2 regions of the Cellulomonas sp. S1-8 genome follow, and region 2 is predicted to be linked to the other one. Evidence: predicted binding sites of a transcription regulator. Region 2 holds the regulator's gene; the other holds the start of a gene.
What was found. Region 2 encodes Rex, which represses fermentation and respiration genes when NADH is low (regulators of the CRP and FNR family bind a similar motif). Its sites were predicted from a motif close to CTTGTGAANNNNTTCACAAG; they were not measured.
Positions count from the first base shown of each region.

Region 1: OKX07_RS14660 (geranylgeranyl reductase family protein) is a predicted target of Rex. The motif match lies at 7,548-7,567, and genes of this name have one in related genera.

Region 1 covers NZ_CP110806.1:3,248,466-3,262,603, reverse strand. Annotated here, with positions in the region: gene OKX07_RS14690 (o-succinylbenzoate synthase) at 1-76, shown strand, start outside; gene menD (2-succinyl-5-enolpyruvyl-6-hydroxy-3-cyclohexene-1-carboxylic-acid synthase) at 100-2,037, shown strand; gene OKX07_RS14680 (S1C family serine protease) at 2,483-3,844, shown strand; partial or broken gene OKX07_RS14675 (isochorismate synthase) at 4,057-5,386, opposite strand; gene OKX07_RS14670 (TRM11 family SAM-dependent methyltransferase) at 5,448-6,074, opposite strand; gene OKX07_RS14665 (demethylmenaquinone methyltransferase) at 6,609-7,301, shown strand; gene OKX07_RS14660 (geranylgeranyl reductase family protein) at 7,580-8,881, shown strand; gene OKX07_RS14655 (NADH-quinone oxidoreductase subunit A) at 8,964-9,326, shown strand; gene OKX07_RS14650 (NuoB/complex I 20 kDa subunit family protein) at 9,402-9,953, shown strand; gene OKX07_RS14645 (NADH-quinone oxidoreductase subunit C) at 9,950-10,825, shown strand; gene OKX07_RS14640 (NADH-quinone oxidoreductase subunit D) at 10,866-12,176, shown strand; gene nuoE (NADH-quinone oxidoreductase subunit NuoE) at 12,176-13,057, shown strand; gene nuoF (NADH-quinone oxidoreductase subunit NuoF) at 13,057-14,138, shown strand, end outside.
Region 2 covers NZ_CP110806.1:3,355,717-3,369,854, forward strand. Annotated here, with positions in the region: gene menE (o-succinylbenzoate--CoA ligase) at 1-756, shown strand, start outside; gene OKX07_RS15165 (1,4-dihydroxy-2-naphthoate polyprenyltransferase) at 786-1,655, shown strand; gene OKX07_RS15170 (DUF4229 domain-containing protein) at 1,745-2,038, opposite strand; gene OKX07_RS15175 (PLD nuclease N-terminal domain-containing protein) at 2,080-2,505, shown strand; gene ccsB (c-type cytochrome biogenesis protein CcsB) at 2,559-3,584, opposite strand; gene resB (cytochrome c biogenesis protein ResB) at 3,581-5,323, opposite strand; gene OKX07_RS15190 (cytochrome c biogenesis CcdA family protein) at 5,320-6,258, opposite strand; gene OKX07_RS15195 (TlpA disulfide reductase family protein) at 6,255-6,971, opposite strand; gene OKX07_RS15200 (histidine phosphatase family protein) at 6,973-7,629, opposite strand; gene OKX07_RS15205 (MarR family winged helix-turn-helix transcriptional regulator) at 7,687-8,283, opposite strand; gene OKX07_RS15210 (YceI family protein) at 8,397-8,942, shown strand; gene OKX07_RS15215 (redox-sensing transcriptional repressor Rex) at 9,024-9,722, opposite strand; gene OKX07_RS15220 (glutaredoxin family protein) at 9,778-10,056, opposite strand; gene OKX07_RS15225 (HAD family hydrolase) at 10,138-11,001, shown strand; gene OKX07_RS15230 (GNAT family N-acetyltransferase) at 10,998-11,549, shown strand; gene OKX07_RS15235 (LacI family DNA-binding transcriptional regulator) at 11,608-12,630, opposite strand; gene OKX07_RS15240 (30S ribosomal protein bS22) at 12,823-12,921, opposite strand; gene OKX07_RS15245 (helix-turn-helix domain-containing protein) at 13,164-13,400, opposite strand; partial or broken gene OKX07_RS20470 (acetoin utilization protein AcuC) at 13,565-14,138, opposite strand, start outside.

The DNA.
Region 1 (14,138 bases), 110 kb from region 2:
GGCGGCCGCGGCAGCCGAGCCGGCGCTCGCCGCACGCTGGGGCGCGCGCCTCGCCGCCGTGCGCGCTCGGGCATGATGGCGCTCGGGCATGATGGCGACGTGACCCCCGTCCCCGAGGACCCGCCTGCGCCGCGCCGCCGCCGGCGCACCTCCGGGCCCCTCGCGCCGGCCGGCGCGTCCGGCGAGCCGGTGCCGGCCGTCGCCGCGGCTCGGGTCCTCGTGCAGGCGCTCGCGTCGCTCGGGGTGCGCGACGTCGTGCTCGCGCCCGGCTCGCGCAGCGCCCCGCTGGCGTACGCGTTCGCCGACGCGGCCCGCCCCGACGACGAGCGTCCCGCCGGCGCCCCCGCGCTGCGCCTGCACGTCCGCGTCGACGAGCGCGACGCCGGGTTCCTCGCCCTCGGGCTGGCGAAGGCGTCCGCGCACGCGGGCGCGCGCGGCCCCGGCCCTGCCCGGCCGGTCGCCGTCGTGACGACGTCGGGGACGGCGGTCGCGAACCTGCACCCGGCGGTCCTCGAGGCGCACCACGCGGGCCTGCCCCTCGTGCTCCTCACGGCCGACCGCCCGCACGAGCTGCGCGGCACGGGCGCCAACCAGACGACGGAGCAGGCCCAGCTGTTCACGTCCTCGGTCCGCCTCGCGGTCGACGTGCCCGCCCCCACGGGGCGGACCGGTGAGGACCGCGACCTGCGCCGCACGGTCTCGCGTGCGCTCGCCGCCGCGACCGGCGCCCGCACGGGCGACCCCGGCCCGGTGCACCTCAACCTCGCGTTCCGTGAGCCGCTCGTGCCGGGCGACGAGCCCTGGCCCGCGCCGTCGGTCGCGGGGCTCACGCACGTCGCCGGTCGCGCCCAGCCCGCCGAGCCGGCGGCGGCCCTCACGGACGCCCAGCCGCTCGTGGTCGAGGCGACCGACGACCTCGCCGACGACCGCGCGCGCCCCTCGCGGCGGGCGCGCGGCGCCGTCCCGACCGTCGTCGTGGCGGGCGACGGCGCCGGTCCCGGCGCGGCGCGGCTCGCCGAGGCCAACGGCTGGCCGCTGCTCGCGGAGCCGTCGTCGGGGGCGCGGCAGGGACCCAGCGCCGTCGCGGCCTACCGGCTGCTGCTCGCCGACGACCGCCTCGGCGGCCGGGTCGGGCGCGTCGTCGTGCTGGGGCGCCCGACGCTCACGCGGCCCGTGCAGCAGCTGCTGGCCCGCCCGGACGTCGAGGTGCTCGTCGTCGCGCCGCGCGGCACGGACTGGCCCGACGCGGCGCGCAACGCGTCCCAGGTGCTGCTCGAGGTGCCGCCGCGCATGCGGCAGGGACGCGTCGGCGCGCCCGCGGGCTGGCTCGACGCGTGGCGCACCGCGGACGCGGCCGCGCAGGACGTCCTGGCGGGGCTGCTCGACACGCCGGAGGACGCGCGCCGGTCCCGCAGCGGCCCCCGGGTCAGCGGCTGGGCGCTCGCGCGCGCCGTGGCACGGGCGAGCGCACCGGACGACGTGCTCGTCGTGGGGTCGTCGAACCCGGTGCGGGACCTCGACCTCGTCGCGCGCTGGGACCTCGCGCCCCTCGTGCTCGCCAACCGCGGGCTGGCCGGGATCGACGGCACGATCGCCACGGCCACCGGAGTCGCGCTCGCCCTGCCGCACCGCCGGGTGCGCGCCTACCTGGGCGACCTGACGTTCCTGCACGACGTCGGAGGGCTGCTGCGTGGGCCCGCGGAGCCGACCGTGGACCTGCAGATCGTGGTCGCGAACGACGACGGCGGCTCGGTGTTCACGACGCTCGAGCCCGGTGAGCCGGACCGGGCCGACGTGTTCGAGCGGGTGTTCGCGACGCCGCACGGCGTGGACGTCGCGGCGCTGTGCGCGGGGTACGGGGTGCGGCACACGCGCGTCGTGGACACCGAGGGGCTGCTGCCCGCCCTCGCGGCGCCGGGCACCGGGACGAGCGTCGTCGAGGTGCGGGTGGACCGCACGCACCGACGGTCGCTCGTCGAGCGCCTCCAGGCCGAGGTCGCCGCCGCCGTCGACAAGGCCCTGTCGCCGCTGGCCTGACCTCGGTCGCGCGGGGTCGTCCGCGGGATCTCACAGCAAACGTCCAGGTGGCAGCGAGCGCGATCCCAGGACCCGGGTGTCTCATGGAGTCCGACAAGGAGGCACCCATGACCACCACACCTCAGCCGCAACCGGGCAGCCACCCGCAGGACCACCCGACCCAGCCGCTGCCGGCGCACGACGCGACGCAGCCGCTCGCGGTCCAGCCGCCTCCGGCACCCGCCGACGACCCCGCCGCCCGGCTGACGCCCGCGCAGCACTGGGCGCGGTACGAGGCCGCACAGCGCGCCGCCCGGCGGCCCGTGACCGTGGGCGGTGGCGCACCCGCCACCGACCACCCCGCCACCGACCACCCGGTCGTCGACCACCCCGCCACCGACCACCCTGTCGCCGGCGCGCCCGGGACAGACCCTGGTCGCCGGGCACGGCGGCCGCACCCGGCCAGGTGCCCCCGGGCGCCGTACCACCGCCCACCGACCCGTGGGCCGCACCCGCCGACCCCGCACCGCGGCGCCGGTCGCGCGCCTGGGTGTGGATCGCGTCGGCCGCGGCCGTCGGCCTCCTGGTCGGCGGTGGCTCCGTCGCGAGCCTCGGCGGCCTCGACGTCCTGGCCGGGGCGAGCGACCCGGTGCGCTCCGCGTCGCTCGCCGACGTCGGCCGCACGGAGACCGACCAGGTCCCCGTGTCCGGCTCGAGCACCGAGAACCCCAACTGGCAGGCCGTCGCGTCCGCCGTGCAGGCGTCCGTCGTCGCGATCGACGTGCAGACGCAGTCGGGCGGCGGTCAGGGCTCCGGCGTCATCATCGACGACGACGGTCACGTCGTGACCAACAACCACGTCGTCGCCGGCGCCCAGGGCAACGTCCAGGTCACGCTGACCGACGGCCGCATGCTCGAGGCCGAGGTCGTGGGCACCGACGCGAGCACGGACCTCGCGGTCCTGCAGGTCGTCGACGCCCCCGACGACCTCCAGGCGGCTGCGTTCGGGGACTCCGACGACGTCACGGTCGGCGACCCGGTCATGGCGGTCGGCAACCCGCTGGGTCTGGCCAACACGGTGACCACGGGCATCGTCTCGGCCCTGAACCGCCCCGTCTCGACGCAGGAGGTCGGCGGCGAGGCCGCCGTGACGAACGCGGTCCAGATCGACGCCGCGATCAACCCCGGCAACTCCGGCGGTCCGCTGTTCGACGCGACGGGCCGGGTCATCGGCATCACGTCGTCGATCGCGACGCTCAGCCAGCAGTCAGGGTCGATCGGCCTCGGGTTCGCGATCCCGGTGGACCTGGCCCGGAACATCGCGGCGCAGCTCATCGAGGACGGGCAGGCGGAGCACGCGTTCCTCGGCGTCACGCTGTCCGACGGCACGGCGACCGCCGACGGCGTCACGCGCCGCGGCGCGGTCGTGGAGTCGGTCAGCGAGGGCTCGCCGGCCGCCGAGGCCGCCGTGCAGGACGGTGACGTCATCGTCGCGATCGGGGACGACCCGGTCGGCGGTGCCGAGTCGCTCACGGCGTTCGTCCGCTCGCTGACGTCCGGCGACGACGTCACGCTCACCGTCGTCCGCGACGGCCGCGCCGTCGAGCTCGACGTCACGCTCGCGACGCGCCCCGACGACTTCGGTCAGTCGCAGCCGGGTCAGGGCGACGAGGGTCAGGGCGAGCAGGCCCCGGACGACCAGGGCGAGGGCGAGGGCGAGCAGCCTGCGCCGGACCCGGGTGACGAGGGCACCATGCCCGGTGGCATGACTCCCGAGCAGTTCTGGGAGTGGCTGCAGGAGCAGCAGCAGCAGGAGGGCCAGGGCTGAGTCCCGGTCGGTCCCCGGCCACCGCGCCGGGGACCGACCGTCGTCCGACCTGGCAACAGAGACCGGGGCAGGCCCGCAGGGGTCGTGCCCGTGCGTGCGCCCGCAGGGGCCGGCACGCACCGCTGGGCCCGCCGTGGGCATCCCCTCTCGCGGCGGGCCCTCGTGCGTCCCACCCCCGGCGAGAGGTCGATCCAGCCCTGCGGGGCGGCGGCTCAGGACAGGGCGTGGCGCATGGGGACGAGCTTGGCGCGGGACTCGGCGAGCTCGGCGGCCGGGTCGGACGCGGCGACGACGCCGCACCCGGCGAACAGCCGCAGCCGGCGCGGGTCGTCCCGGTCCACCTCGGCGGAGCGCAGCGCGATGCCCCACTCGCCGTCGCCGTCGGCGCCGAACCAGCCGACGGGACCGGCGTAGCGGCCGCGGTCCATGCCCTCGATGCGGGTGATGAGGGCGCGTGCCGCCTGCGTCGGCGTGCCGCACACGGCGGCCGAGGGGTGCAGCGCGGCGGCGAGCGCGAGCGACGAGGGGTGCGCGTCGTCGCCGCGGGGGGCGCTCAGCACGCCGGTGACGTCGGACGCGAGGTGGAGCACGTTCGGCAGGGACAGCACAGAACGGCACGTCGGGGACGTTCGACGACGAGCAGAAGGGGGCGAGCGCGCGCGCGACGGACGAGACCGCGTACTCGTGCTCCTCGAGGTCCTTGGAGGAGTGCGCGAGGATCGCGGCGCGGCCCATGTCCGCGTCGTCGTCGCCCGTGCGCCGGATCGTGCCCGCGAGCACGCGCGACGTGACGAGGCCGCGCTCGGAGCGCACCAGCAGCTCGGGCGTGGCACCGATCATGCCGTCGACGCTGAACGTCCAGCACGACCGGTACCGGTCCGCGAGGCGCTGCAGCGCCCACCGGACGTCGAGCGGGTGCTCGGTGCGGGCGTGCACGTCGCGTGCGAGGACGACCTTCTCCACCTCGCCCTCACGGATCGCGCAGACCCCGCGGGCGACGACCTCGAGCCACGCCTCGGCGTCGACGGCGCCGTCGGTGTACGTCACCTCGCCGGGCGGGTGGGCGGGGGTGCGCGCGGGCACGACGTCGCGCAGCCGCGGCGCGGGGCCGAGCTCGCCGACCGTGCTCACGGTGGTGAGCCACGTGCGCCCGTCGCGGCGTCCGACGACGACGCGCGGCACGACGATCACGCCGCCCGCGGCGGAGTCGTCGTCGAACGCGAAGGAGCCGAACGCGACGGGCCCGCTGCCGGGCAGCTGCACCTCGTCGCGGACGATCGCGTGCGCGAGCACCTCCCGCCACGCGCGCTCGGCGGCGGCGAACCGGTCGGCGCCGTGCACCTCGACGCGCACGGCCTCGCCCCACGCGACGAGCCCGTCACCGCGCCGCACCCAGGCGAGGGGTGCGTCGGGTCCGAGCAGGTCGAGCAGGTCGGCCGGGTCGGGGGACCCGCCGGTGGGCAGGTCGGCGCACTCGACCGTGCGCACCACGAGGGGCCGGGGGATGCCCCCGGTCGCGGGGGCGCTGGGCGACGTGCTCATCGCCGTCCAGGGTAGGTCCTCACGACGTCCCGCCCCCTGTCGTGGGGGTGCGACGTCCGTCTCACCCGGGCTTGCGCGCCACCACGAGGTCGCGCTCGATCGCGTGGTCGACGCGGTGCGCGAGGTCCAGCAGCGGCGCGTCGTCGAGCGGCTCGAGCCCCGCGTCGGTGAGCATCGCGAGCAGGTCCGCGCGCGGCAGGACCTTGGTGTTCCAGGACAGGCCCATGGCGCCGCCGCGGCGCAGCAGGCCCGCCCACACCGGGATCGCGTCCGTCAGCAGAGCCTGCGGCGACCGGGACGGGGTGCGCGGGCCGGTCACGGACCCGTGCTGGATGCCGTACGGCGCGTCGGCGACGACGAGGTCGAAGGACCCGGCCCGGTACATCCGGTCGGCGTCGAGCGTGTCGCCCTGCGTGATCTCGAGCGTCTGCACGTCGCCGGCGCGGTAGAGCTCCTTGGTCGGGGCGAGCTCGAACGTCGTGCGTCGGCCCAGGTTCTTGCCGGCCACGCGCACGCGCGTGCTGCGCGACCGGTGCTTGAGGCGCTTGTCCTGCAGCCAGCGGTCCGCGAACGCGGTGTACGCCTCGACGTCGCGCCGGTCCGTGTCGACGCCGTACGCGTCCCAGCCGTACATCAGGGCCTGGTTCAGCGTGGTGCCGCGCCCGCACACGGGGTCGAGCACCCGCACGCGGGAGTGCAGGAAGTCCTGGACGGGCAGCGCCGGCCGCCGTGAGGTTGAGCAGCAGGCGCGTGAGCTGCTCGTTGGTCTTGCCGATGTACTTGAGGATCGTCAGCAGGTCGTCGTCATAGCGGTCGAGGCGGGCCAGCTCCAGCGGGCGAAGCGTGCCGTCGTCGTTCAGCTCGAACAGGGCGAACAGCGAGGACAGGTTGGCCAGCACGGCCAGGTCGTCCGCGGTCAGGGCCGGCGTCGGCAGGACGAGGTACGGGACCCCGCCCATCGTGCGCTCCTCGGGCTCGCCCGCCGCGGCCAGGCGGCCGTCGAGGAGCAGCCCGTCGAGGGCGAGGAGCTCGTTGCGCGTGAGGCGCGCAGCGTGCTGCGAGTACACCCGGTTCGCCGAGGGCTGGACGAGGATCGCGTACTGCGGCATGGGTGGACGGGCCCCCGAGGTCGGTGCGACGACGACGCCCACCGGCGCCGTCCCGCCGCACGCTACCCGAGCCGGGTGCGCAGCCGACCACGCGGACCTGCGACGATGGGCGCATGCCACGCGCCGCCCTCGACAAGGACCCTCGCGACGTCGCCGCCATGTTCGACGCGGTCGCGCACCGGTACGACATCACCAACGACGTCATCTCCCTGGGCCAGGACCGTGCGTGGCGCAGGGCGACGCTCTCCGCCCTGGACGCCCAGCGCGGCGAGACGGTCCTGGACCTCGCGGCGGGCACCGGCACGTCGAGCGAGCCGCTCGCCGACGCGGGCGTGCACGTCGTGCCGTGCGACCTGTCGACCGGGATGCTGCGGGTCGGCCGCCGCCGGCGCCCCGACCTGCCGTTCGTCGCGGGCGACGCGCTGCACCTGCCGTTCGCCGACGCGTCGTTCGACGCGGTGACGATGTCGTTCGGCCTGCGCAACGTGTCCGACGTGGACGCGGCGCTGCGCGAGCTGCTGCGCGTGACCCGTCCGGGTGGACGCATGGTCGTGTGCGAGTTCTCCCGGCCGACGTTTGCGCCGTTCCGCACCGTCTACACGAACTACCTCATGCGTGCCCTGCCGCCGGTCGCCCGCGCGGTGTCGAAGGAGCCGGACGCGTACGTGTACCTCGCCGAGTCGATCCGCGAGTGGCCGGACCAGCGCGAGCTGGGCCTGCTGGTGCGTGGCGCGGGCTGGGACCAGGTCGCGTTCCGGAACCTCACGGGCGGGGTCGTCGCGCTGCACCGCGCCCGTCGACCCTGAGCCGTTCGCCCGCGTCCTGCGGCGCGGGTGTGCGGTGCGCGCGCCCGTCCTGCGGGCTGCGGCCGCGTGGTGGACGATGAGGGTCGGCCGCCCGCGAGGGCGGGAGCACGGGCGCGCCCGGGCGCTCCCGGTGCGTGTGACGCCTGTTCGGCGCCGCCGTGGGGGACCATGGTCCGGTCCTGCTGCTGAGGTAAGCCAACCCTTCGCAGACAGGTCCGGAGGCGCTGGATACACTCGCCGAAGCTGCACGTGAACATCGTCACAAGTGGGGTGACCAGGTGGACGGAACGACCGATGACGCCGACGTCATCGTCGTCGGCGCCGGTCCGACCGGGGCCTCGGCGGCCTACCACTGCGCCGCCGCGGGGCTCGACGTCCTCCTGCTGGAGAAGGCGACCTTCCCGCGCGACAAGATCTGCGGCGACGGCCTCACCCCGCGCGCGGTGGCCGAGCTCGTCCGCATGGGCGTCCCGATCCGCGAGCAGGACGGCTGGATCCGCAACGCCGGTCTGCGTGTCATCGGCGGCGGCCACCGCCTCGAGCTGCCATGGCCCGAGCTGTCGAGCTACCCCTCCTACGGGCTCGCGAAGTCGCGCGTGTCGTTCGACCAGACGCTGGCCGAGTACGCCCGCGCCGCGGGTGCCAAGCTGCTCGAGGGCACGTCCGTCACGGGACCGGTGCGTGACGAGCGCACGGGCCGGGTCGTCGGCGTCCGGGCACGGTCGGTCGACGCCGACGGCCGCCGCACGGGCGACGCCGGCGACGAGGCCACGTACCGCGCCCCCGTCGTCATCGCCGCCGACGGGGTGTCGGCACGCCTCGCGACCGCCGTCGGCCGCGCCAAGCGCGACGACCGCCCGATGGGCGTGGCGGTCCGCACCTACTTCCGCACCCCGCGGCACGACGACCCGTGGATGGAGTCGCACCTCGAGCTGTGGGACGGCGCCCCGGGCCGCTCGAACCTCATGCCCGGGTACGGCTGGATCTTCTCGCTCGGCGACGGGACCGCCAACGTCGGGCTCGGGTCGGTGAGCTCGACGGCCGCGGCGACCAAGGTCGACTACAAGGACCTGTTCGCCCGCTGGATGGCCAACGCGCCCGCCGAGTGGGAGTTCACCCCCGACAACCAGATGGGTCCCGTGCGCGGTGCGGCCCTCCCGATGGGCTTCAACCGCGGCCCGCTCTACGCGGACGGGCTGATGCTCGCGGGCGACGCCGCCGGCATGGTCAGCCCGTTCAACGGCGAGGGCATCGCGTACGGCCTGCAGGCGGGCCGGGTCGCGGCCGACGCCATCGCGCAGGGGCTGGCCCGCGGGTCGGCCGCGGGACGCGAGCGCGCCCTGGCGACGTACCAGCACCGCATGAAGGACGACCTCGGCGGGTACTACACGCTGGGGCGGATCTTCGTGGCGCTGATCGAGCACCCGCAGGTCATGCACCTGTGCACGCGGTACGGTCTGCCGCGGCCCCTGCTCATGAAGTTCGTGCTCAAGCTGCTGGCCGACTGCTACGAGCCGCGCGGGGGTGACGTGGTCGACCGCGTGATCGCCGCGCTCACCCGACTGGCGCCGGACGCATGAGCCGGCGCACGGGCAGCGACGGCACGGCAGCACCCCACGGCCGGACCCCCGGCACGACGTCCCCGACGAGGAGGACCGCTCGATGAGCAACCCGTACGTCCCGCTCCTGGTGATGATCGGGATCGCGGCGGTCCTCGCCCTGGGTGGGGTCGGCGCGAGCGCGATCCTCGGTCCCAAGCGGTACAACCGCGCCAAGCTCGACGCCTACGAGTGCGGCATCGAGCCGACGCCCCACGCCATCGGCGGCGGGCGCTTCCCGATCAAGTACTACCTGGTCGCCATGACCTTCATCATCTTCGACATCGAGGTCGTCTTCCTCTACCCGTGGGCGGTGAGCTTCGTGGAGCTCGCGACGTTCGGGCTGGTCGCGATGATGGTGTTCCTGCTGATCATCACCGTCCCGTTCGCGTACGAGTGGAAGCGCGGCGGCCTCGAGTGGGACTGACCATGCACGGGCCGGCCCTCGCCTGCCCGACACGTGCCACCACGCGCAGCCGACCGACCCCGAGGAGGGGCTGACATGGGTATCGAAGAAGCGCCCTCGGGCTTCCTGCTGACGACGGTCGAGGACCTCGTCGGCTACTTCCGCAAGGCCTCCCTGTGGCCCGTGACGTTCGGCCTGGCGTGCTGCGCGATCGAGATGATGGCGGCCGGGACGAGCCGGTACGACATCTCGCGCTTCGGCATGGAGGTCTTCCGCGCGTCGCCGCGCCAGTCGGACCTCATGATCGTCGCCGGGCGCGTCAGCCAGAAGATGGCGCCCGTGGTGCGGCAGGTCTACGACCAGATGGCCGAGCCCAAGTGGGTGCTGTCGATGGGCGTGTGCGCGTCGTCGGGCGGCATGTTCAACAACTACGCGATCGTGCAGGGCGTGGACCACATCGTGCCCGTCGACATCTACCTGCCCGGCTGCCCGCCGCGCCCGGAGATGCTGCTCCACGCGATCCTCGCGCTGCACCAGCAGATCCAGGACGAGCCGCTCGGCGTGAACCGCCGCGAGGCCGCGGCCCGCGCGCAGGAGGCGGCGATGGCCGCGACGCCGACGTCGCACATGACGGGGCTGCTGCGATGAGCGACGAGAAGACGCCCGAGGACGCGACGTCCCCGGTCGCCGACCGGCCGACCGAGGGCACGAAGCCCACGGCGGAGAAGGCCGACGCGTCCGCGGCCGCCAAGCCCGGCGGGCCGGCACCGGCCGGGACGCAGCGCACCACGGCTGCCGCGCTCGAGGCGGGCTCCCAGAACCTGCCCGCCGGACCCGACCCGACCGGCCCGCGCACGCCGCTGGACATCATCGACGTGCGCACCGGCATGTTCGGCGTGAGCGGCACGGGGGACACGTCGGGCTACGGCGGGCTCGTCGCGACGATCGCGCTGCCGGGGCCCAGCGAGCGCCCCTACGGCGGCTGGTTCGACGAGGTCGTCGACCTGCTGGCCGAGGTGCTCGACGAGTCGGGGACGGGCTACGCCGCGGCCGTGGAGTCGGTCGTCGTCGACCGCAACGAGCTGACGCTCAACATCGCGCGCGCACACCTCGTCGAGGTCGTGCAGGCGCTGCGCGACGACCCGGACCTGCGGTTCGAGCTGTCGCTCGGCGTGTCCGGCGTCCACTACCCGCACGAGGTCGGGCGCGAGCTGCACGCCGTCTACCAGATCGTGTCGGTGACGCACGGGCGCCGCCTGCGTCTCGAGGTCGCCGTCCCCGAGGGTGACCCGCACATCCCGTCCACGACCGGCGTGTACCCCGCCAACGACTGGCACGAGCGCGAGGCCTGGGACTTCTTCGGGATCGTCTTCGACGGTCACCCCAGCCTGGCGCGCATCCAGATGCCCGACGACTGGCCGGGCCACCCGCAGCGCAAGGACTACCCCCTCGGCGGGATCCCGGTCGAGTACAAGGGCGCGAGCATCCCGCCCCCGGACCAGCGGAGGTCGTACAGCTGATGACCGCCCCCACCTCGCGGACCCCCACGCGACCCGTCACGTGCCCCTGGACGAGACCGAGGGCGTGCCCTCGTTCGAGGCGTCCGGCGGCGACTGGTCCGACATCGCCGAGGAGGCCGCGCGCCTCGGCGAGGAGCGCATCGTCGTCAACATGGGTCCGCAGCACCCGTCGACGCACGGCGTCCTGCGGCTCATGCTCGAGATCGACGGCGAGACCGTCACCGAGGCGCGGGCCGGCATCGGCTACCTGCACACGGGCATCGAGAAGAACATGGAGTACCGCACCTGGACCCAGGGCGTGACGTTCTGCACCCGCATGGACTACGTCGCCCCGCTGTTCCAGGAGGCGGCCTACTGCCTCGCGATCGAGAAGCTGCTCGGCATCACCGACGACGTCCCCGAGCGCGCGTCGGTCATCCGCGTGCTGATGATGGAGCTCAACCGCATCTCGTCGCACCTGGTCTTCCTCGCCACGGGCGGCAACGAGCTCGGCGCGACGACGATCATGATCCTCGGGTTCACGGCGCGCGAGGAGATCCTCAAGATCTTCGAGATGATCTCCGGCCTGCGCATGAACCACGCGTACATCCGCCCCGGCGGCGTCGCGCAGGACGTGCCCCCGGGCGCGATCGACAGCGTCCGCGAGGCGCTGGTCAAGGTGCGCGGCTACTTCCGCCAGCTCGAGGACCTCATGCTGGCGAACCCGATCCTGCACGCGCGCATGAAGGACGTCGGCGTCCTGAGCCTGGCCGGCTGCATGGCCCTGGGCGTCACCGGGCCGCTGCTGCGCGCGACGGGCCTGCCGTACGACGTGCGCAAGACCGACCCGTACTGCGGGTACGAGACGTACGACTTCGACGTGCCGACCAACGACGCGGCGGACTCCTGGGCGCGGCTGCTGGTGCGCGTCGAGGAGTGCTACCAGTCGATGCGGATCGTCGAGCAGTGCCTCGAGCGGCTGGCGAAGCCGGGACCCGTCATGGTCGCGGACAAGAAGGTCGCGTGGCCTGCGCAGCTCGCCATCGGGACCGACGGCATGGGCAACTCCCTCGACCACATCCGGGAGATCATGGGCACCTCGATGGAGTCCCTGATCCACCACTTCAAGCTCGTCACCGAGGGCTTCCGCGTGCCGGCCGGGCAGGTGTTCCAGACCGTCGAGCACCCGCGCGGCGAGCTGGGCGTGCACCTCGTCTCCGACGGCGGCACCAAGCCGTACCGGGCGCACTTCCGTGACCCGTCGTTCAACAACCTGCAGGCCGTGTCGATGATGTGCGAGGGCGGGCAGGTGGCCGACGTCGTCGTCGCCGTCGCGTCGATCGACCCGGTGCTGGGAGGGGTGGACCGCTGATGTCCGTCGAGCACGCGGGCGCCCCGGCGCCCCACGACCACGGCCGCGCCCCGGGCGACCGCCACGCGACCGGCTACGACGACGCGACGCGCGCCCGGCTGACGGCCGACTCCCGCGAGATCATCGCCCGGTACCCGCAGGCCCGGTCCGCGCTGCTGCCGATGCTGCACCTGGTGCAGTCGCAGGACGGCTACGTCAGCCCGCGCGGCATCGCGTTCTGCGCCGCGACGCTGGGTCTGTCCACCGCTGAGGTGTCCGCGGTCGCGACGTTCTACACGCAGTACAAGCGCCACCCCAACGGCACCTACACCGTCGGCGTGTGCACGAACACGCTGTGCGCGGTCATGGGCGGGGACGCGATCTGGGAGGAGCTCAGCGAGCACCTCGGGATCGGGCACGACGAGACCACCGGCGACGGCGCGATCACGCTCGAGCGCATCGAGTGCAACGCGGCCTGCGACTACGCGCCCGTCGTGATGGTGAACTGGGAGTTCTTCGACAACCAGACGCCGGCCTCGGCCGTCGAGGTCGTCGACAAGCTGGTCGAGGGCGCGCCCGTCGCGCCGACCCGCGGGGCGGCGTCCGTCTGCACGTTCAAGGAGATGAGCCGCGTCCTGGCGGGCTTCCCCGACGGGCGCGTCGACGAGGGCGTCGGCGCGGGCGAGCCGACGGTGCGCGGCACCGTGCTGGCCCGCGAGCGGGGCTGGGCGGCGCCGTCCTACGACGCCGACGAGCGCACTGCCGCTCCCGTGGTCACCGACGGGGAGCCCGAGGTCGGCGCCGAGCAGTCCAGCGCGGACCGTCCGGTGACGACGCCCGCCGACACCTCGCCCGCCGGCGAGCAGCGCAAGCAGCAGTCCGACGACGCGAAGGAGTCGTGATGACGACCCTCACCCCCGTGCTGTCCGCACACTGGGACGCGGAGCGTTCGTGGAAGCTCGACCGCTACGTGGCCGACGGCGGCTACCGCGGTCTGCGCACCGCGCTGGGCATGGCGCCCGCCGACGTGGTGACCGCGGTGAAGGACTCCGGGCTGCGCGGCCGCGGCGGTGCCGGCTTCCCGACGGGCATGAAGTGGGGCTTCCTGCCGGCGCCCGACGGCGGCCCGCGGTACCTCGTCGTCAACGCGGACGAGTCCGAGCCGGGCACCTGCAAGGACATCCCGCTGATGATGGCGAGCCCGCAGGAGCTGCTCGAGGGCGTCATCATCACGTCGTACGCCATCGGCTGCCACCACGCGTTCATCTACGTCCGCGGCGAGGTCCTGCACGTCTACCGCCGCCTGCTCGAGGCCGTGCGGGAGGCCCGCGAGGCCGGCTACCTGGGCACGGACGTGCTGGGCTCGGGCTTCGACCTCGAGGTCACGGTGCACGCCGGGGCCGGCGCGTACATCTGCGGCGAGGAGACGGCGCTGCTCGACTCGCTCGAGGGCCTGCGCGGGCAGCCGCGCCTCAAGCCGCCGTTCCCCGCCGTCGCGGGCCTGTACGCGCGCCCGACCGTCGTCAACAACGTCGAGTCGATCGCGTCGGTGCCGGGCATCCTGGTCGGCGGCGCCGACTGGTTCACGTCGATGGGCACCGAGCGTTCCGCCGGGCACGGCCTGTTCTCGCTGTCGGGCCACGTCACGCGGCCCGGCCAGTACGAGGCCCCGCTGGGCATCACGCTGCGCGAGCTGCTCGACATGGCCGGGGGAGTCCGCGCCGGCCACGAGCTGAAGTTCTGGACGCCGGGCGGGTCCTCCACGCCGATCTTCACCGCGGAGCACCTCGACGTGCCGCTGGACTACGAGTCCGTCGGCGCGGCGGGCTCGATGCTCGGCACCCGCGCCCTGCAGATCTTCGACGAGACGACGTCCGTCGTGAAGGCCGTCTCCCGGTGGATGCAGTTCTACAAGCACGAGTCGTGCGGCAAGTGCACCCCGTGCCGCGAGGGCACGTTCTGGCTCGCGCAGATCCTCGCGCG
Region 2 (14,138 bases):
GACGGGCCCGGTCCGCACTACACCTCGCTCGTGCCGACGCAGGTGGTGCGCGTGCTCGACGACCCGGACGCGACCGCCGCGGCCCTCGCGTTCGACGCGATCCTCGTGGGCGGTGCCGCCTGCCCCCCGCCGCTGCTCGCCCGCGCCCGCGCCGCGGGGCTGCGCCTCGTCACCACCTACGGCATGACGGAGACCTGCGGCGGCTGCGTGTACGACGGGCGCCCGCTGGACGGTGTCGAGGTGGCCGTCGACGCGGAGCACCGCATCGCGCTCACCGGCCCCACGCTCGCGACCGGCTACCTGCACCGGCCCGACCTCGACGCGACGACGTTCGTCACGACGGGCGGTCGGCGCTGGCTGCGCACCGCCGACCGCGGCCGCCTCGACGACGGCCTGCTGCACGTCCTCGGCCGGCTCGACGACGTGCTCGTGTCGGGCGGCGTGAAGGTCGACCCGCTGGCGGTCGAGGAGGTCGTCGCGGGCTTCGCGGACGTGCGCGAGGTGTGCGTCGTCGGTGTGCCGGACCAGCACTGGGGGCAGTCCGTGGTGGCGGTCGTCGTGACGCGGGACGGTGCGGTGCCGCCGCTGACGGCGCTGCGCACGGCCGTCGCGTCGGCCCTCGGGCCGGCCAGCGCACCACGGCAGGTCGTCGTCGTCGACGAGCTGCCGATGCGGGGCCCCGGCAAGCCGGACCGCCGGGCCGTCGCGCGGCTCGCCACGCAGCGCATGACGTCGCCCCCGCCGACCGCCCCTTGAACGACCACACCCCCACCGACAGGAGCACGATGGCCACCGCCACCGACTGGGTCGCCGGTGCGCGACCCCGCACCCTGCCCGCCGCAGTCGCGCCCGTGCTCGTCGGGACGGGCGCCGCGGCGCAGGCCGGTGACGCGCACGTGGGGCGGGCGCTGCTGGCGGCGGGCGTCGCGCTCGCGCTGCAGGTGGCCGTCAACTTCGCCAACGACTACTCCGACGGCGTGCGGGGGACGGACGTCGACCGGGTCGGGCCGATGCGGCTCACGGCCTCGGGCGCCGCCCCGCCGCGGCAGGTCCGGGGGGCCGCGTTCGCCGCGTTCGCCGTGGCCGGCGTGCTCGGGCTGTGGCTCGTCGCGCTGTCCGGGTCGTGGTGGCTGCTGGCCGTGGGCGCGCTGGCCGTGGTCGCCGCGTGGACGTACACGGGCGGACGTCGTCCCTACGGGTACCTGGGACTCGGCGAGGTCGGCGTGTTCCTGTTCTTCGGCCTCGTCGCGGTGCTCGGCACCACGTACACGCAGGTCGCAGGGGTGACGTGGCCGTCGGTGGTCGGCGCCGTCGCGATCGGGATGCTCGCGTGCGCGCTGCTCATGGCCAACAACCTGCGCGACGTGCCGACGGACGTGCTGGTCGGCAAGCGGACCCTCGCGGTGCGCCTCGGTGAGCACCGCGCGCGCCGCGTGTACGCCGTGACGGTCGTCGCCCCCGTGCTGCTCGGGGCGGTGTGCGCGATCGTCGCACCGTGGTCGCTGCTCGTGCTGCTGCTGCTCGCCCCCGCCGTGGTGCTGGCCGTCGCGGTGCTCGCCGGGGCGCGCGGCATCGCGCTGGTCCCCGTGCTCGGCGGGACGGGTCTGCTCGAGCTGGCGTTCGGCGTGCTGCTGGGGCTCGGCCTGGCCCTGTGACGCCGCCGGCCCGCGAGCCGGGCGCACGTGCTCGTGGTGCCCGATGAGCGACCTGAGCCCGGCCTCGCAGCGTCCGGGTCGTCCAGGGGCTACGCGTCGCTGTCGTGCGGCGAGGGCGAGCGGTGGATCTCGGCGTCCTCTGCGTCCGCGTCCGCGCGGGCACGCGCCCCCAGGCCCGCGCCGGCGCGGCGTCGCTCGGCGCGCGTCGCGAGGTGCAGCGCGGCGGCGTCGCGCTGCCGGGTGAGCAGGACGTACGACAGCGCGAAGGCGAGCAGGGCGCCCAGCACGGGGGCGAGCCACGACCGCATCCCGGCCCACCACAGGACGCCGGTCACGGCGAGGAAGAGGGCGAGGCGCAGCACGGAGTAGACGACGACAGGCACGTGACCAGGATAGGCGGGGCGCGCGCGTCTAAGGTGGACGAGTGCTCAGGTACCTGCCCCTCGTCGCCGTCGTCGCGTTCACGGTCTACTGCGCGTTCGACGTGCTGGGGAGCGATGCGCACCGGCGGCGCGGCCTGCCCGCCGTCGCGTGGCTCCTGATCGTGCTGGTCCCCGTCCTCGGGGGCGTGGCCTGGCTCGTCGCCGGCCGCGGCGCCTCGCCGGCGGGCGGACCGGGTCCGCGTCGCAGCGGACCGGTCGCCCCCGACGACGACCCGGAGTTCCTGTTCCGCCTGGAGCAGGAGCAGCGCCGCCGCGAGAAGACAGCCGGCCCCGCGCCGACCGGGCAGCAGTCCGGTGAGCAGGACGTGCGTGAGCAGGGCGGGCCTCCGCAGGACGACCGCCCGCAGGACGGGCGCACCGACGACCGAGGAGCCACGGGCAGCGCCGACGGCGCACCGTCGACCTGACCGGCGCCTGTCGACCTGACCGGAGCCTGTCGACCTGGCCGGAGCCTGCGGGCTCAGAGCCCCGAGTACGAGTGCTTGCCGTCGATGAACAGGTTGACGACCGTGAAGTTGGCGATCACGGCCGCGTAGCCGACGAAGGCGATGAACGCCGCCCGGCGCCCGGCCCAGCCGCGCGTGGTGCGGGCGTGCAGGTACGCGGCGTAGACGACCCAGGCGACGAACGTGCCGACCTCCTTGGGGTCCCAGCCCCAGTACCGGCCCCAGGCCTCCTCGGCCCAGATCGCGCCGCCGATGAGCGTGAACGTCCACAGCACGAAGCCGACCGCGTGCAGCCGGAACGACATCGCCTCGAGGCGGCGCGCGTCGGGGACCTGCTCGAGCCACGCGAACGCGGGACCCGTGACGCGCACGCCGCGGAACGCCTGGCGGACGCCGTCGAGCCGGCTCCACGGCTGCGCCAGGCGTGACCGTCCCGCCGCGCGGCCGTCCCGCAGGACCTGCAGCACGGCCGTCGCGAACGCGACGGTGAAGATGCCGGTCGCGATGATCGCGACGCCGACGTGGATGACGAGCCAGTACCGCTGCAGCGCGGGCTGCACGGCGTCGGCCTGCACGTGCAGCGTGTTCAGCGCGAGCACGAGCGCGAGGACGGCGATGCCCGTCACGACGACGCCGACGAACGCGATGGGCCGGCGGCGCTGCACGACGACCAGCGCGGTCGTGGCGCAGAACGTGCCGACGACCGTGAACTCGTACATGTTGGCGGTCGGCCAGCGCCCCGCGGCGATCCCGCGCAGCACGATCGCGACGAGCAGCAGGAGCGTGCCGAGCACGAGCGTCGAGCGCGCGATGCCCGCCGCGCGGCCCCGTGCCGGGGCGTCGGCCCGCGACGTCGTCGGTCCCGACGGCGCGGCGGGTGCGGACGCGCCGGCACCGACGGCGACGTGCGTGCGCGCCTCGCTCGCCGCGCGCGCCACGTCGGTGATGCGCGCGAGCTCGACGGCGTACGCGACCAGCGCGATCGTCAGCGCGGTCGCGGCCGACCACACGAACAGGTCGCTCAGCTCGGCGACGGTCATGTCCTGTCCTCCTGCGGGGGTGGGGCCCGGGGGTGTCGTGCGACGGGCCGGGGCGCACCGAGCACGTCGGCGAGGACGCGGTCGAGCTCGGGCTGCAGGCCGACGTCGTCGCCGCGGGCGAGCCCGGCGGCCGTGATCACTGTAGCTCCGCCGGTGGTCCCGTCCTCGGCCGGGGCCGCCCGCAGCCACAGGCGCCGCCGCGGGGCGAACAGCGACGTCGTGAGGCCGCCGAGCGCGAGCAGCGCGAACGCCAGCACCCACGCCAGCGACGGGTCGTGCCGCAGGTCCAGCGCGACGAAGCGGGGCAGCTCGTCGAACGTCAGGGTGCCGAGCCCGTCGGGGAGGTCGACCGTCTCGCCCGGGCGGACGTACAGGGTCACGACGTCGCCCGCGTCGTCGACGGCCTGCTCCATGCGGGACTCGTCGAGGCGGAACGCGTTCTGCGGCACGCCGGTGTCCAGGCCGAGGTTGCCGCTCCACACGGACAGCACGAGCAGCGGGTCCGCCGGCTGCGGGTGCACCGAGCGCCACAGGCCTGCGACGGGCTCCTCGGCCGTGGGCAGCAGGAACCCGACGAGCCCGATCTGCGGCTGGTCGTCTGACACGTCGGGCACCTTGATGACACCGCGCGACGTGTAGACGTCGTCCTGCGGCAGGAACGGCACGGCGCCGGAGAACGCGACCTCGCCCGCGGCGTCGCGCACCGTCACGGCGGGTGCGTAGCCGTTGCCCTGCAGGTACACCTTGGCGCCGCCCGCGACGATCGGGTAGTTGACCTTCACGGTGCGCTCGTCCGGCTCGCCCCCGGGCTCGGTGACGGTCACGTACGCGGTGAAGTCGCGCGACTGCAGCGTCTCGGGGTCGAAGCGCGCCTCGAACTCGTCGAGGCGCATGGTGAACGGCACGAGGTCCGCGGGGTCGAAGGCGGACCCGCGCTCGAACGTGTCGTACGACGCCTGCACGTTGGCGAATCCCGTGCCCTGCACGACGATCGCCTGCCCGCGGTAGTGCAGCAGCTGCCCGGTCGCCACCGCGACGAGCAGGCCCACCAGCGCCAGGTGGAACACCAGGTTGCCCGTCTCGCGCAGGTAGCCGCGCTCGGCGGACGCCGACCACGTGCCGGCGCCCTCGTCGCGCACGTCGACGCGGTAGGCGGGGACGGCGAGCCGGCGGCGGCGCAGCACTGCCGCCGCACGCTCGACGACGTCCCGCGGCGCGTCGTCGGACGTGCCCGCGCCCTGCGCGGGGAACCGGCCGAACCGTCGGGGCGTGCGCGGCGGCCGACCGCGCACCGCCGCGAGGTGCACCCGCGTCCGGGGCAGGATGCACCCGACCAGCGACACGAACAGCAGCAGGTAGATCGCCGAGAACCAGACCGACGCGTAGACGTCGAAGAAGCCCAGCCGGTCGAGCCACGGCCCGGCGGTCGCGTGCTCCGTGAGGTACGCGGAGACCGCCGCAGGGTCCTGCGGGCGCTGCGGGAACATCGTGCCGGGCACGGCCGCGACGGCGAGCAGCACGAGCAGCAGGAGCGCGACGCGCATGCTCGTGAGCTGGCGCCACGCCCAGCGCAGCCACCCGACGACGCCCAGCGCGGGCAGCGACGGGTCGGTCCCGGACGGGGTGGCCCGGGTCCGGTCCGCGCCGTCGGGGCCGGGGCCGTCGGTGAACGCGTCGTCGAGGCCCTCGGGGCGGTACCCGGCGGTCGCGTCCGCGGGGCGTGCCGTGTCGTCGCTCACAGCGCGGGCACGAACGGGTCGCCGCCGGTCAGCACGCCCTGGAGCCAGGCCGCCCAGGTGCCCCACGCGCCGGTGAGCAGCGCGACTCCCAGCACCACGAGGACGGCACCGCCGGTGCGCTGCACCGCGCGGCGGTGCCGGCGCAGCCACGCCAGAGCGCGCTGCGAGCGCTGCAGGCCCAGGCCGACGAGCACGAACGGCAGGCCGAGGCCGACGCAGAACGCGACCGCGAGCAGGGCGCCGCGCCCGGCCGAGCCGCCCGTGAGGGACAGCGTGAGGATCGCGGCGAGCGTCGGGCCGATGCACGGCGTCCAGCCGAGGCCGAACGCGACGCCGAGCAGCGGCGCACCCCACACGCCCGCGCGCGGCGCAAGGCGCACCCGCCGCTCGCCCTGGAGGAACGGGACGGCGCCGAGGAACGCCAGGCCGAGCACGACCGTCAGGGCGCCGAGCACGCGGCTCACCGGGTCCTGCCACTGCCACAGCGCGGCCCCGAGGGTCCCGGCGAGCGCGCCGAACGCGACGAACACCGCGGAGAACCCGAGGACGAAGAGCGTGATCCCGAGCACGAGCGTGCGCCGGCCGGCGGGTGCGGGCAGCGGCACGGCGGCGCCGGGCGTCGGCAGGGCGACGGTGCCCGCACCCGGCACCGGGGCCGCAGCAGCGGGACGCGCCTCGGCGCCCGCCCGCGCGGGCGCGACACCGAAACGCACGACGTCGGTCGCGTCGACCAGGCCGAGCCGCGCACCCGGCCCCGGGCGCTCCCCTCCCCCGACCAGGCCGCCGAGCAGCCCCAGGTAGCCGGGCACGAGCGGCAGGACGCACGGCGACGCGAACGACACGAGACCCGCGAGCAGCGCGACGGGCACGGCGAGCAGCAGCGAGCCGTCGGCGACGGTCGAACCGACGCCGAGCACGACCGCGCCTCCGGTCACCGGGCGGCGCCCCTGAGGGCCGCGCGAGCCGGCAGCGCGGTCGGGTCGGCGGCGGTCGGGTCGGCGGCGGTCGGGTCGGCGGCGGTCGGGTCGGCGGCGGACGGGTCGGGCCCCGACGCCTCCTCGGCGAGCAGCTCCTCGACCAGTGCGCGCAGCGTGGCCCCGTCGACGAGGCCGAGGACCCGCGCCGCGACCGTGCCGTCGCGGTCGAGCAGGATGGTCGTCGGCACCGCGTTCACGGGGACCACGCCCTGCAGGGACGCGATCGCCGACCCTCCGCGGTCGTCGAGCGAGGGGTAGGGCACCTCGAGCCGGCGCTGGAACGCCTGCGCGGCGCCGGCCGCGTCGCGGCTGTTGATGCCGAGCACGCGCAGGCCCTGGTCGGCGTACTCGGTCGCGACGGCCGCGAGGTCCGGGGCCTCGGCCCGGCACGGCGGGCACGCGGCGTACCAGGTGTTGAGCAGCACGACGTCGCCGCGCCACTGCGCCAGGTCGTGGGACGTGCCCTCGTAGTCGGTGCCGGTGATCTCGACCGGTCCGACCCGCTCGCCGGCGGGCCACGTGGTCGTCGACCCGTCACCCGACTGGTAGCCCTGGTCGACGACGTCCGGCGCGGCGCCGCTGCCGCCGTCGGCGGCGCACCCGGCGACCGCGAGCAGGAGGGTCGCCGCGGCCGCGAGGGCGGCGCGGCGACGTCGGGGCGCGGCGTGCACGTCAGGCCCCGGGGACCGGTGACGCGCCGGGGAGCAGCGCCGCGGCCGGCTCGCTGTAGCCGACACCGACGAGGGTGTCCCCCTCGAACCGCAGGGTCGTCAGGGAGGCGAGCGCGCACTGCCGGCGGCGCGGGTCGTGCCACAGCCGGCGGTTCTCGAGCGCGAGGCGCGTGACCCAGATCGGCAGCTGGTGGCTGACGAGGACCGCCTCGTGGCCGCGCGCGGCGATGCGGGCCGACTCGACCGCGGCGAGCACCCGGTCGACCTGCTCGGCGTACGCCTCGCCCCACGACGGCCGGATCGGGTTGCGCAGGTGCGGCCAGTGCCCGGGGTGGCGCAGGGAGCCGTCGCCGACGCCGAACGTCATGCCCTGGAAGTGGTTGGCGGCCTCGATGATCCGGTCGTCCGTGCCGACCGCGAGCCCGAAGGCGGCGGCGATCGGTGCCGCCGTCTCCTGCGCCCGCTGCAGGGGGGACGCGGTCACGACCACCACGTCGCGCCGGGGCGCGTCGTGGTCGCCCGCGAGCGTGCCCGCGACGAGCTCGGCCATCTGCTGCCCGCGCTCGGACAGCCGGTAGCCGGGGAGCCTGCCGTAGAGCACGCCGTCGGGGTTGTGGACCTCACCGTGCCGCAGCAGGTGGACCGTGGTGGCGACCATGTGCACAGTGTCGCAAAGTCTCCTGGGTACCCCGGACCGCTGCGGCTCGGCGGCCGGTCACGGTCCGGCCGGACCGGCGTCGTCGCCCGCGGGCGGCGCGCACGCGGGGCCGCGCAGGTGGTCGACGACGACCTGCATGGCGACGCCCAGCGCGGCGAGCTGCTCGTCGTCGAGCACGTCGACGAGGTGGGCGCGCACCGAGGCGACGTGCCCGGGCGCCGCGGCGACCAGCACGCCCCACCCGCGCTCGGTCAGGACGCAGTTGACCCCGCGCGCGTCGTCCAGCGCGGGTTCGCGCCGCACGATGCCGTCGCGCTCCATGCGGGCCACGGTGTGCGTCAGGCGGCTGCGGGAGTGGGCGAGGTCGTCGGCCAGCTCCGACATGCGCAGCGTGCGTCCGGGCGACTCGGAGAGGCGGACCAGGACCTCGTACTCCCCCAGCGACATGCCGCTCGTGTCGTCGAGCTCACGTGCCAGGACGTCGAAGAGGAGCGCGGTGCCGTCGCGGAAGGCACGCCAGTGCTCCTGCTGCGTCGCGGAGAGCCAGCGCACCTCGGGCGGCGCATCGGGCGTACCGGCGCCGGGCGGGGCGGGCTGCGGGCCGGGGGCGGCGCCCGCGGTCGACCGCTCGGCGATCGGGCTGCGGCTCGGCACGTCGTCCTCCAGGGGTGGGGGTTGCAATGACGTCCTCACTGTAGTAGAAAGATCAACAACAGATACTTGTCGAGTCAACGAATCCGTTCGGCCCCGAGCTGCAGAGGACCATCATGACCGCGCTTCCCACCGGCCTCACCACCGGCACCTGGACCATCGACCCGTCCCACACCGAGGCGTCGTTCACCGTCCGGCACGCCGGCATCTCCAAGGTCCGCGGCACCGTCGCGGTGACCTCCGGCGCCCTGACGATCGGCGAGGACCTCGAGACGTCGTCCGTCACCGTCACGCTGGACCCCTCCACCGTCACGACCGGTGACGCCGGCCGCGACGGCCACCTCCAGAGCGGCGAGTTCTTCGACGTCGAGCAGTTCGGCCAGTGGACCTTCGTCTCCACCGGCGTCCGGGAGTCCGGCTCCGCCCACGTCGTCCACGGCGACCTGACGATCCACGGCGTGACCCGCCCCGTCGAGCTCGAGACCGAGTTCAACGGCACCGCGGTCGACCCGTTCGGCAACACCCGCGCCGGCTTCGAGGCGACCGTCACCATCTCGCGCAAGGACTTCGGCCTGACGTGGAACGCCGCGCTCGAGGCCGGCGGCGTGCTCGTCGCCGACAAGGTGCGCATCGACCTCGACGTCTCGGCCATCAGGGCCTGAGCCGTCCCGCCGGCCGACGCCGGCACGCACGTCCCCGCGAGGGCGCGACCGCACCGGTCGCGCCCTCGCGGCGTCCCGCCGTCACGACGCCCCACCCCCCACGCTGCGCGCACGGTCGTGGAACGCGAGGATCTGCAGCTCGGAGGCCACGTCCACCGCGCGGACGTCGACGTGGGGCGGCACCCGCAGCGCACGCGGCGCGAACGTGAGGATCCCCACCACGCCCGCCGCCACGAGCTCGTCGCACACGGCCTGCGCGACGCCCGCGGGCGTCGTCAGCACCGCGATCGTCGCCCCCGTGCGCGCCACGACGGCCGCCAGGTCGGCGGCGGGCTCCACCACCAGGCCGGCCACGGTCGTGCCCACGACCGCGGGGTCCGCGTCGAGGAGACCCACGAGCACGAAGCCGCGCTCCGCGATGCCCGCGTAGTTCGCGAGCGCGTGGCCCAGGTTGCCCACGCCCACCAGCAGCACGCGGCGCACGTCCGCCAGGCCCAGCACGACGGTGATCTGCTCGCGCAGGTGGCCCACGTCGTAGCCGACGCCGCGGCGGCCGTACGAGCCGAGGAACGACAGGTCCTTGCGCAGCTGCGCCGGCGTCACGCCCGCACGCGCCGCAAGCTCGTCGGACGAGGTCAGGACCGCGCCCGTGGCCGCCGTGGCCTCCAGCGCGCGCAGGTAGCCCGGCAGCCGGGCCACCGTCGCCGGCGGCACGGGCTGGCCGTCGCGCGCGGCTCGCCGGTCGCCGTCCCGCCGCCCTGCCGTGCGCCGTTCGTCCACGCGACCCCCTGTGCCCGCGGCACCGCAGGAAGGCCCCGGTGCCAGGGGTCTCACGCTAGGCCCTGGCGCCCCCCGTCGCGAGAGCCCGTCGCAGGCGTGTCTCGTCGATCCGCCAGTACCCGCGCCGCACGCCGTCGACGTCGACCACCGGCACCAGCTCCCCCAGCTCGTCCGCGAGCACGTGCCCGTCGGCCGCCGGCGCGTCGACGTCGACCTCCGCCCACGTCGCGCCGACCTCCGCGCACACCCGCGCCACGAGGGAGCGTGCCACGTCGCACAGGTGGCACCCCGCGCGCCCGTACAGCACGACCCGGGCCGTCGTCGCCTCGTCCACGAGGGCCACGCTAGCCCGGGCGGGCCCAGCCCGCGGGAGACGACCGCCCCACCCGCGGCCCGCGCTCGTTACAGTGGCCCGATGCACGCGGGCGACGGCACGGACCAGCGCATCGTCGCCGCCACGGTCGAGACGCCCCTGGCCGCGCTCGTGCCCGACGGCACCCGCGTCGCGGCCTTCTTCGACGTCGACAACACCATCATCCGCGGGGCCAGCTCCTTCCACCTCGCCGTCGGGCTGTACCGGCGGGGCTTCTTCCGCAAGCGCGACCTCGTGAACTTCGCCGGGCAGCAGGCGCGGTACCGCGTGTTCGGTGAGGACCGCCGCCAGATCGACGAGCTGCGCGCCCGCGCGCTGGACATCATGCGCGGCCACTCGGTCGCCGAGGTCACGGCAATCGCCGAGGACGTCTACGACGAGGTGCTGAGCCTGCGCATCTACCCCGGCACCCAGGCCCTGCTCGACGCGCACCTGGCCGACGGGCACGCCGTGTGGCTGGTGACCGCCACGCCCGTCGAGATCGGTGAGCTCATCGCGCGCAGGCTCGGAGCCACCGGTGCGCTCGGCACGGTCGCCGAGCACGAGGACGGCTACTACACCGGGCGGCTCGTGGGCGACCTGGTGCACGGCGAGGCCAAGGCGAGCGCCGTCCGCGCGCTCGCCGCCCGGGAGGGGTACGAGCTCGACCGGTGCCACGCCTACGGGGACTCGACCAACGACGTCCCGATCCTGTCCACGGTCGGCCACCCGTGCGCCATCAACCCCGACGGCCGGCTGCGCCGGCACGCCGCCGAGGTGGGCTGGCCCGTGCGGGAGTTCCGCACCCGGCGCAGGCAGGCGCGACGCGGCGTCAACGCCGCGAGCCTCGCCGGGGTCGTCTGGGCGCTCGCGGTCGTCGGACGCGCCCTGCGGCGCTCGATCCGGGGCCGGATGGGGGCACCATGACGGCGACGACCAACTGGGCCGTGCGGACCGCGCAGCCGCGGGACTCCACCGCACTGGCGGAGCTGGCCGCGCTGACGTTCCCGCTGGCGTGCCCGCCCGGGTCGACCGCCGCCGACCAGGGGCTGTTCCTCGACGCGCACCTGCGCGCCGAGCACTTCGCGGCGTACGCGGCCGACGCGGGGCACGTCGTGCTCGTCGCCGCGACGCCCGGCGACGACGGCGTGCTGCTCGGGTACACGATGCTCGTCGCCGGGGAGCCGACGGACGAGGACGCCCGCGCGGCCGTGCACATCCGCCCGACGGTCGAGCTGTCCAAGTGCTACGTGCACCCGGACCAGCACGGCGCCGGCGTCGCAGCCACCCTGCTGCGCACCTCCTTCGACCACGCCCGCGCCCTCGGCGGCGGCGGGATGTGGCTGGGCGTCAACCAGCACAACGCGCGCGCCCAGGCGTTCTACGCGCGCGAGGGGTTCGCGGTCGTCGGCGTCAAGCACTTCCGCGTCGGCGAGCGGGTCGAGGACGACTACGTGCTGGAGCGTCCGCTCTAGGGTCCCGACGCGGACCGGCAGGTGTCGGCAGCAACGTGCCGGCCGACCTGCGCGCGTCTCAGTGTGGCGGCGTGGTCCCGCGCTCGACGATCCGCATGCTCGCCAGGTGCGTCACCGGCTCGTGCGGCGCGCCGGAACGCTGCAGGCGGTCCCACAGCAGGTCGAACGCGACCCGCGCGATCTCCCCGCGTCCGGGGTCGACGGTCGTCAGCGGCGGGTCCGTGAACCTGGCCTCGTCGGTGTCGTCGAAGCCGATGACCGCCACGTCGTCCGGGACGGACAGGCCCCGTGCACGCAGCTCGGACAGCACGCCGATCGCCAGGGAGTCGTTCAGGGCGACGACGCCGTCGGGCTCCGCACCCGAGTCGAGGACCGCCGCCATGCCGGCGGCACCGTCCGCGCGGCGCCAGGTCGGCGGCGCCCAGCCGACCAGGCGCGGGTCGAACGCGATCCCGCACGCCTCCAGCGCGGCGAGGTAGCCCGCGTACCGCAGGCGGGCTGTGGCGAAGGGGTGCTCGCGCTGCATCCCGACGACGGCGACGCGCCGACGGCCGCGCTCGACGAGCAGCCGCGTCGCCGCCTCGACCGCCTCGCTGTCGCGCATCGACACGTGGTCCACCCCGGCCGCGGCGCCGGCGACCTGCTCGCCGAGCAGCACGAGGGGGACGTGCGGTGCCACCGCCGCGACGTCGGCGACGTCGACCGCGACCGGGATGAACAGCAGGCCGTCGGTGAGCTTGCGTCCCGGGCCGTTGAGCACCTGCAGCTCCTGCTCCCGCGTGCCGCCCGTCGGCTCGATGATGACGGTGACCCCCCGCTCGCGGCCGATGCGCAGGACCTCGTCCGCAAGCTCACCGAAGTACGCCTGGCGCAGCTCCGGGACCGCGAGCCCGATCATGCCCGTGCGCCCCAGGCGCAGGTTGCGGGCCGCGAGGTTCACCTCGTACCCGAGCTGGTCGATGGCGGCGACCACCCGCGCGCGCGTCTCGGCGCGCACGTACGGGTAGTCGTTGATGACGTTGGAGACCGTCTTCACCGAGACACCCGCGACCCGCGCCACGTCGGCCATCGTCGTCGGCATGGCCGACCTCCTCGGATCCGTGCCCGTGGGTCCGACGACAGGCGGACGCACGCGTGGCAGACGAGACGGCAGCAGCGCCGTCGCCCGGGCAGCCTATCGAGGACGCTGCGCCGGGTGGTCCCGGACACACGTCGGGCCCGGTCGTGGCGACCGGGCCCGGGGTGCACGACGCGCCGACGAGCGGCGCTCAGCTCACTTCTTGTTGCGGCGCTGGTGACGCGTCTTGCGCAGCAGCTTGCGGTGCTTCTTCTTCGCCATACGCTTGCGGCGCTTCTTGATGACGGATCCCATGCGGTCCTCACTCGTGTCCGGTCACGACCCGTCAGGGCCGCGAGTGGTGGTCGATCGACGCGCGGTGCGCATCGGGCCCACCCGAATCACCCACGCACGCAAAGTCCGAGCGCCCACCTTACGCGATGGCGTACCGCGACCGCGAACTCCCGGCCGTGCGGGGTGCTCACCGGGCGCTCGTCGGGTGCCTGCCGTGTGCCTGCCGTGCGCCTGCCCGTGCCGCACGGCCGGCACCGGTGTCCTCAGGAGGTCCGGCGGTCCTCGCCGAGCATCCCGGGGTCGACCGTCGCCGACGACCTCAGGTACGCGTCGAGCGCGTCCTGCGGCACGCGGAACGACCGTCCGACGCGCACGGCGGGCAGCTCACCCGCGTGCACCAGCCGGTACACGGTCATCCGCGAGACCCGCATGAGGTCCGCGACCTCGACGACCGTGAGGAACCGCACGCGACCCTGGGGTCCGCCCTGCTCCTCGCCCATGCCTCGGCCCTCCAGCTGACCGGGCCGCGCCGGCGTCGCGCACCCGGGCGCCCGGGTGCGCGGCCCACAGTAGTGGCGCGTGTGACAGGTGGGATAGGGGTGACACCCGCCCGGCCCACCGCAGTGACGGTCCTCCCGTCGTGACGGTCCTCCCGTCGTGACGGTCAGTCGAGGTCCGGGTCGAGACCCAGCGACGGGAACACGGCCGCGCGGGTCGCGCGGATCGCGCGGTCCACGTCGTTCGCCGGGTCGTAGCCCGCGGACCAGGGCCGGTACCAGGCCGTCGCGTGGTCCGTCATCACCGGCACCGCGGCACGCCCGTAGCGCTGCTGCACGAGGTCGAGCCACTCCTGCGGCACCGGGGTCGCCGGGTCCACCGGGCGGTGCGACGCGACGCCCAGCAGGTGCGACCACGTCCGCGGGACGACGTCGAGGATCGCGTACCCGCCGCCGCCGAGCGCGACCCACCGCCCGTCGCAGACCTCGTGCGCCAGGTCGTGCAGCAGGGACGCCGCGACCTTCTGCGCGTCCACCGACACCCGCAGCGTCGCGAGCGGGTCCATGAGGTGGGTGTCGCAGCCGTGCTGGGTGACGAGCAGGTCGGGCGCGAACTCGCGGACCACCGCGGGCACGACCGCCTCGATCGCGCGCAGCCAGCCCGCGTCGTCCGTCCGGGAGGGCAGCGCCACGTTGACGGCCGTGCCGTCCGCGCGGGGCCCCCGTCTCCGTCGGGTACCC